2 regions of the Dyella sp. SG562 genome follow, and region 1 is predicted to be linked to the other one. Evidence: predicted binding sites of a transcription regulator. Region 1 holds the regulator's gene; the other holds the start of a gene.
The links. The regulator FliA, encoded in region 1, starts transcription of late flagellar genes. The targets are predictions, from matches to a motif close to TAAAGTTTNNCNNNCNNNGGCCGATAA.
Positions count from the first base shown of each region.

Region 2: FHW84_RS01240 (GGDEF domain-containing protein) is a predicted target of FliA. The motif match lies at 1,766-1,792, and genes of this name have one in related genera.

Region 1 covers NZ_JAAOYS010000007.1:218,511-221,917, reverse strand. The annotation lists gene FHW84_RS14720 (chemotaxis protein CheA) at 1-219, opposite strand, end outside; gene FHW84_RS14715 (protein phosphatase CheZ) at 233-865, opposite strand; gene cheY (chemotaxis response regulator CheY) at 862-1,269, opposite strand; gene FHW84_RS14705 (RNA polymerase sigma factor FliA) at 1,318-2,115, opposite strand; gene FHW84_RS14700 (MinD/ParA family protein) at 2,112-3,074, opposite strand; gene flhF (flagellar biosynthesis protein FlhF) at 3,071-3,407, opposite strand, start outside.
Region 2 covers NZ_JAAOYS010000001.1:284,440-287,846, reverse strand. The annotation lists gene FHW84_RS01245 (TonB-dependent receptor) at 1-1,653, shown strand, start outside; gene FHW84_RS01240 (GGDEF domain-containing protein) at 1,832-2,998, shown strand.

The DNA of each region.
Region 1 (3,407 bases):
CAGGTCCTCGGCGTGATGGCACAGCTGCACCATCGGGTCGATGCCGAGGAAGCCCGCGCCGCCTTTCACCGTGTGGAAGGCGCGGAACACCGCATTGAGCAGTTCGGCGTCGCGCGGCGCCTCCTCCAGCGCCACCAGCTGTTCGCCCAGGCGCTGCACCAGTTCCCCGGCCTCGACCAGGAAATCGTCGCGCAGCTCGCTGTCGAGTGACGGATCCATCGGAACCCCGCGCTCAGAAACCGAATTCGCTGAGCAGACGGTCCGCCTCGTCCTGGCTGTTCACCTTGGCCGCGGCCACCGGCGCTTCGCCGCCGGCCAGCGCGCCGGTGAGGCGCACCAGTTCCAGCAGCGAGGACTCCACGCTGCCGATAAAGGTGGACACTTTCTTGATGCGCTGGCCGGACAGGTCCTGCCACGACTGAGCCATCACCATGTCCGACAGCCCTTCGCGGCACTGCCCGGCAAACTGCCGCGCCTGCGTCGCCAGCTCCGCCGCTTCGCCACCGCCGGCCAGCACGGCATCGGCGCTGCTTTCCAGCGCGCTGGCCTGCGGGCGCATGCGCTCGGCGAAATCGATGCTGCGATGGGCGGCCTTGGCGCTCATCTCCAGCACGTCGTGCAGATGCTGGCGCGCGTCGGCCACGCTGCCGGGCACGCCTTCCTGGGCCAGCTCGCCGCCGAGGCGGCGCACGGCTTCGTGCAGGTCGCGGGCCAAGAGGCCCAGCGCGCGGAACAGGTGCTGCTCGCGCTGGCGCACCATGGTGTCCAGCGCCATCTCGAAGGCGGCGCCGTCGGGGCTGGCCAGCAGCTCCTGCACTTCCTGCGGCAACGCCGCGCTCATGGGGGTAATCATCACGGCGCTCATGCGCTTGCTCCTTGCGCGGCGAGCCGCTCGAAGATCTTGTCCAGCTTTTCCTTCAGCGTGACCGCGGTGAAGGGCTTGACGATGTAACCGTTCACGCCGGCCTGGGCGGCGGCGATGATCTGGTCGCGGTTGTTCTCGGCGGTGACCATCAGCACCGGCAGGCCTTTCAGCGCGGGCTCGGCGCGGATCGCGCGCAGCAGGTCGATGCCGGTCATGTTCGGCATGTTCCAGTCGGTCACCACCATGTCGAACGACTGCTGCTTGAGCACCGCCATGGCATTGACGCCGTCGTCGGCTTCCTGGATCAGCGCATTGGTGAAGCCCAGCTCCACCAGCAGGTTGCGCACGATGCGCCGCATGGTGGAGAAGTCGTCCACCACGAGGATTTTCATGTTCTTGTCCAACGTCGGCTCCAGGGGTCCTAGTGGGGTTTGAGGGGTGTGGTTCGGAGCTCAGCGCGTCGCCGCGGCCGCGGACTTCGTGCCGCCGCGGCGCCCGCCGCCGGCGCCCTTGGCGTCTTCGGCTTCGCGCCAACCGGTCATCCGCGCCCGCAACCGGATCAGCGCCTGCCCATGGATCTGGCACACCCGCGATTCCGTCACGCCGAGCACGGCGCCGATCTCCTTCAAATTCAGTTCCTGCTCGTAGTACAGCGACATCACCAGCTGCTCGCGCTCCGGCAACCCGCCGATCGCTTCCACCAGCGCCCCGCGCATGCCTTCCTGCTCGAAGCGGTCCTGCGGCCCCAGGCCTTCCTGGTCGGCCACGTCGAGCGCGGCGCCGTCCTCGTCGTCCTCCGGCGCGGAGAGGCTGAGCAGGCGCGCGCTGGCCGCGTCGGCCAGGATCTGGTGGTACTCCTGCGCGTCGATGCCCAGCCGCCGGATGACCTCGGCGTCGGTGGCGTCGGCGCCCGTTTCGTTCTCGATCTGGCGCACCACCTCCGACACTTCGCGCAACTTGCGGTGCACCGAGCGCGGCGTCCAATCGGTCTTGCGCAGCTCGTCCAGCATGGCGCCGCGGATGCGGATGCCCGCATAGGTCTCGAAGCTGGCCATGCGGTCGGTCGCATAGTTCCGCGCCGCTTCCAGCAGGCCGATCATGCCGGCCTGCACCAGGTCGTCCACGTCCACGCTGGGCGGCAGCCGGCCCATCAGGTGATAGGCGATACGGCGCACCAGCGGAGCGTGCCGGCGCACCATCTCCTCCGTGCTTTCGCGTTGCAGTTGCAGATATTCGGAAGCCACGCTCATCTCACACCCCCCTCGCGTACCGGGTCCGGCGCCATGGCGACCTGCCCTCCAAAAAAGGCGATGCGGTCGCGACCCGTGCGCAGGGGTTCTCCCCATGTATCGACCGCACCCGCCATTTGCTTGAATCCCCGTGCGGACCGGCTGGCCGGCCACAGATCCACCACCGCGCCCTGGCGGCGGATGGCCTGGCGCAGGTGTTCGTCGTAAGGAACCGCGCCCATGAAATCCAGCGCCACGTCCAGAAACCGGTCGCACACGCGGGCCAGCTTCTCGTACAGCTGCCGCGCCTCGCCGGCGTGGCGCACCATGTTGGCCACCACGTGGAAGCGCCGTACGCAGAAGTCGCGGCTGAGCACCTTGGTCAGCGCGTAGGCGTCGGTGAGCGAGGCCGGCTCGTCGCAGACCACCAGCACCACGTCGTCGGCCGCCGCGGCGAACATCACCACGTTGTCGGCCACGCCGGCGGCGGTGTCCACGATCAGGAATTCCGGCGGATCGGGCAGTTCGTCGAAGGCGCGGATCACCGCGGCGTGCTCGCGCGTATCCAGCTGGGCCAGGCGGCGCGCGCCGGAGCCGGCCGGGATCACCTTCAGCCCGTGCGGCGCCGGCAGCATCAATTCGCCGAGCGAGCAGCTGCCGTCCAGCAGGTGGCCGATATGCCGCGACGGCTGCAGGCCGAGCAGCACGTCCAGGTTGGCCAGGCCCAGGTCCGCATCCAGCAGCGCCACCTCGCGCCCGGCCATGGCCAGCGACATGCCGAGGTTCACCGCCACGGTGGACTTGCCCACGCCGCCCTTGCCGCCGGCCACGGCGATCGCGCGGCAGCGGCGCGGCGGAGCGGCGGGCAGCGAATGGCCCGCGCCTGCGGAGAGCGGGCGCACGTCATCGTTGCCGGAAGAATGAAAAGCCGAGAACAGATTGCTCAGGCCCCAGGCCTGGTCCATCGCCAGCGTGGTCATCGTGCACCCGCCACGGCCAGGCCGAAGCGCTCGGCCATATAGCCTTCGTCCACCGCCGGCGCATTGCCCTTGAGCACCTGCGCGGCGCGGCAGACCAGCACGCGCGCATCGGCGGTGGCGAGGTCTTCGGGCACGCGCTGGCCGTCGGTGGTGTAGTCCAGCGGCAGCCGGTGGCGGATCAGCGCGGACAGCGCGCCGCCCAGGCTGGGCGCTTCGTCGAGCTTGGTGAGGATGCACGCCTGCGGCTGCTGCGGCAGGAAGGCGCGCACCATGTCGTCGATCGCCTGTGCCTGCGCATTGGCGGCCAGCACCAGGCAGGTGCGCAGTTCGCCG
Region 2 (3,407 bases), on a different contig from region 1:
GTCACCTCGACCCTGCCGCTGGACGGCGCGAACGACAAGACCAAGGGCTGGCGCCTGGACATCGAGTACCGCCTCGGTGACCACGACATCCGCTTCGGCTACGACGCGCAGAACGCGAAGTCGTTCACCGGCAAGGAATACGCCGGCGGCTACGCCTGGGTGTACGCCAAGCAGACCAACCCGGCCACCGCGATCGACCCGGGCCTGGGCGTGACCGGTTCGCCGGCTTCGGCGGGCGGCCTGGGCGCGCAGGGCTACTACGTCTACAAGGCGTACAACACCCAGCGTGCCGGCGTGGAAACCGACCAGGCGGCGCAGTTCATCGAAGACCGCTGGCAGGTCAACGATCGCTGGCTGCTCTCCATCGGCCTGCGCAACGAGCAGTTCACCAACTACAACAAGAACGGCGACGCCTACATCAAGCAGCGCCACCAGCTGGCGCCGCGCCTGGGCGCGTCGTGGGACGTGTTCGGCGATTCCAGCCTGAAGGTGTTCGCCAATGCCGGCCGCTACCACCTGGCCGTGCCGAACAACGCCGCCGTGCGCAGCGTGTCCGGTTCGCTGATCAGCAACCAGTACTTCACCTACACCGGCGTGGACCCGGTCAGCGGCGTGCCGCTCGGCCTGAACCCGATCGCGGTGAACCCGGCCAGCCCGTTCATCTGCGCCAGCACCGGCGGCGTGTCGTCCAACAAGGAATGCGGCCAGGCGCCGGATCCGCGCACCGTGGCCGCCAAGGGCCTGCGCGCGCACTTCCAGGACGAGTACATCCTGGGCATGGAGCAGCAGATCTCCCCGACCTTCAATTGGGGCGCGAAGCTGACCTATCGCAAGCTGATGAGCGCGATCGACGACACCTGCATCCAGGCGCTCGGCAACAAGTGCCTCACCTTCAACCCGGGCCGCGGCAACACCTTCATGGTGGCGCAGGCGGACGGCAGCCTGAAGGAAGTGCACCTGAGCCAGAAGGACCTGAACCTGCCGGACCTGAAGCGTAAGTACTACGCGGTGGATCTGTTCGTCGAACACCCGTTCGCCGACAGCTGGTACGGCAAGGTCGAGTACACCTTCTCGCGCAACTACGGCAACACCGAAGGCCAGCTGGCCTCCGACCTGGATACCGGCGCGGGCGGCCAGACCGACGTGTCGCGCACCCAGGACTGGGACCTGCCGCAGCTGATGGTCGGTTCCAACGGCACCCTGCCGAACCACCGCGCGCACCAGGTGAAGGCGTTCGGCTATTACCAGCTGAACCAGGAATGGCGCTTCGGCGCGACCCTGGTCGCCGCTTCGGGCCGCCCGAAGAACTGCACCAGCTTCTACCCGACCGCCGACGCCGGCCTGTACAACAGCTCCACGTACTGGTTCTGCGGCCTGCCGGGCCAGCCTGGCTATGCGATCTCGCCGCGCGGCTCCAAGGGCACCACGCCGTGGACCTACCAGCTGAACCTCAATGCGGCCTACACGCCGGGCTGGCTGGACAACAAGCTGACCCTGCAGCTCGACGTGATCAATGTGCTGAACCGCCAGACGGCGACGATGTACAACTATCGCTACGCGCTGAACCGCACCACGGTGAACCCGCTGTACGGCCGTGAGCTGAACTACACCGATCCGCGCTACTTCCGCGTGACCGCCCGCTACGACTTCTAAGCGGACGGAACGGCCCGGCGCCGCAAGGCTCCGGGCCGGTTTCGGCAGACCGAAGCACGAAGCCACCGGCAGCCGCCGGTGGTTTTTTTTTGCGCAGCGGCCGCGCTTCCCTTTAAGTTCCCGCCAATGCCGCCGCTACAGCGGCCGACCTGCAAGCGCCAGACGGAGCGAGGCTCTCATGCACCTGGACCTTCCCACCCTGATCTTCGTCAGCTTCCTCGCCGCCATCAGCGCGGCGATCGGCTTCACGTCGCTGATGCTGGTGCTGCGCGGACAGGCGGCGCTGCGGGTTTGGGTGGCCAGCCTGTGGGTGTCCACCGCGGGCATCGCGCTGATCTCGCTGCGCGGACAGATTCCGGACTTCATCTCGATCGTGCTGGCCAACGGCGCCATCGCGCTGGCCGGCGCCCTGATGGTGAAGGGCCTGGCCGTGCATATGCAGCGGCGCCTGCGCTGGCGCGCGCCGCTGGCGATCGTGCTGGCCTATGCCGCCGGGATCGCCTGGTTCGCCTATGCGCAGCCGGACCTGCATGTGCGCATCGTGCTGGCGAGCGTGCAGGCGCTGATGTGGAATCTCTGGTCCATCTACCTGCTGCTGCGCCAGGCGCCGCGCGAGATCCGCCTGAGCTGCCGCATCCTGGCGCTGATCCTGGCGGCGGACGCCGTGCTGTTCATGATCCGCCCGTTCGTGCCGCTGAGTCCGGACGCGGGGCAGGACCTGCTGCGTGGCGGCGCGCCGGTGACCATGACCTATGTCGCCGGCATCGTGATCAGCCTCGCCGCCTATTTCGCGCTGCTGCTGCTGATCACCGAGCGCCTGATGGTCGACCTGCGCCGCGCGGCCTCGATCGATGCGCTGACCGGCCTGCTCAACCGCGGCGCCATGCTGGCGGAAGGCCGCCGCGCCTTGGCCGCGAGCGGGCTGCACGGCCAGCCCTTCGCGGTGCTGGCGCTGGACCTGGACCGCTTCAAGCAGATCAACGACCGCTGGGGGCATGAGGGCGGCGATGCGGTGCTGGTGCATGCCGCGGCGGTGCTGCGCGAGGTGGTGGCGTGGCCCGGGCACGCGTCGGGCCGTTATGGCGGCGAGGAATTCCTGCTGACCTTGCCGGGCGCGGACCTGCGGGCGGCGAGCGAGCTGGCGGAGCGGTTGCGCGCGGCGCTGGATGGTTCGTCGGTGATCGTGAACGGGCAGCGCCTTCGGGTGACTACGAGTATCGGGGTTACCGTCGGGGCGGGTGGCGCGAGCTTTGAGCAGCTCGTGTCGTCGGCGGACCGGGCGCTGTATCGCGCGAAGTCGGATGGCCGCAACTGCGTGCGGCACGCGGCGGCTGACATGCTGTAGGCCGGGATCCGGTGGCGGTATCGCTTGGTTGTCGCGTTGGCGCTGGTGGGTCTCGCCTTTGGCGAGTGTTTCGCCCCGCTGCCGCGGGGCGAGTTACTTCTTCTTTGCGTGCCCAAAGAAGAAGTAACCAAGAAGAAAGGGCACCCTGCTTGGCGCCCTCAGCAGCAAAGCTGCTGAGGGTCCGTGAGGGCTGGCCGGGCTTTTTGACAGGGCATCCATGCCCTGATCAAAAAGGCGGGGACATCGTGTCCCCGCCCCCTGCGGGGCCTTTTCGTCCAGCCCTCACCGCCGGCGCCAAGGGACCCGAAGATCAAAAGCAACGGCTACAAGCGGAACGCCGCGGCTGCGCCGCGAGCTCTTCGCTCGATTTTCGCCGTGCCTTGCATCCCCCTCTCCCCTCCGGGGAGAG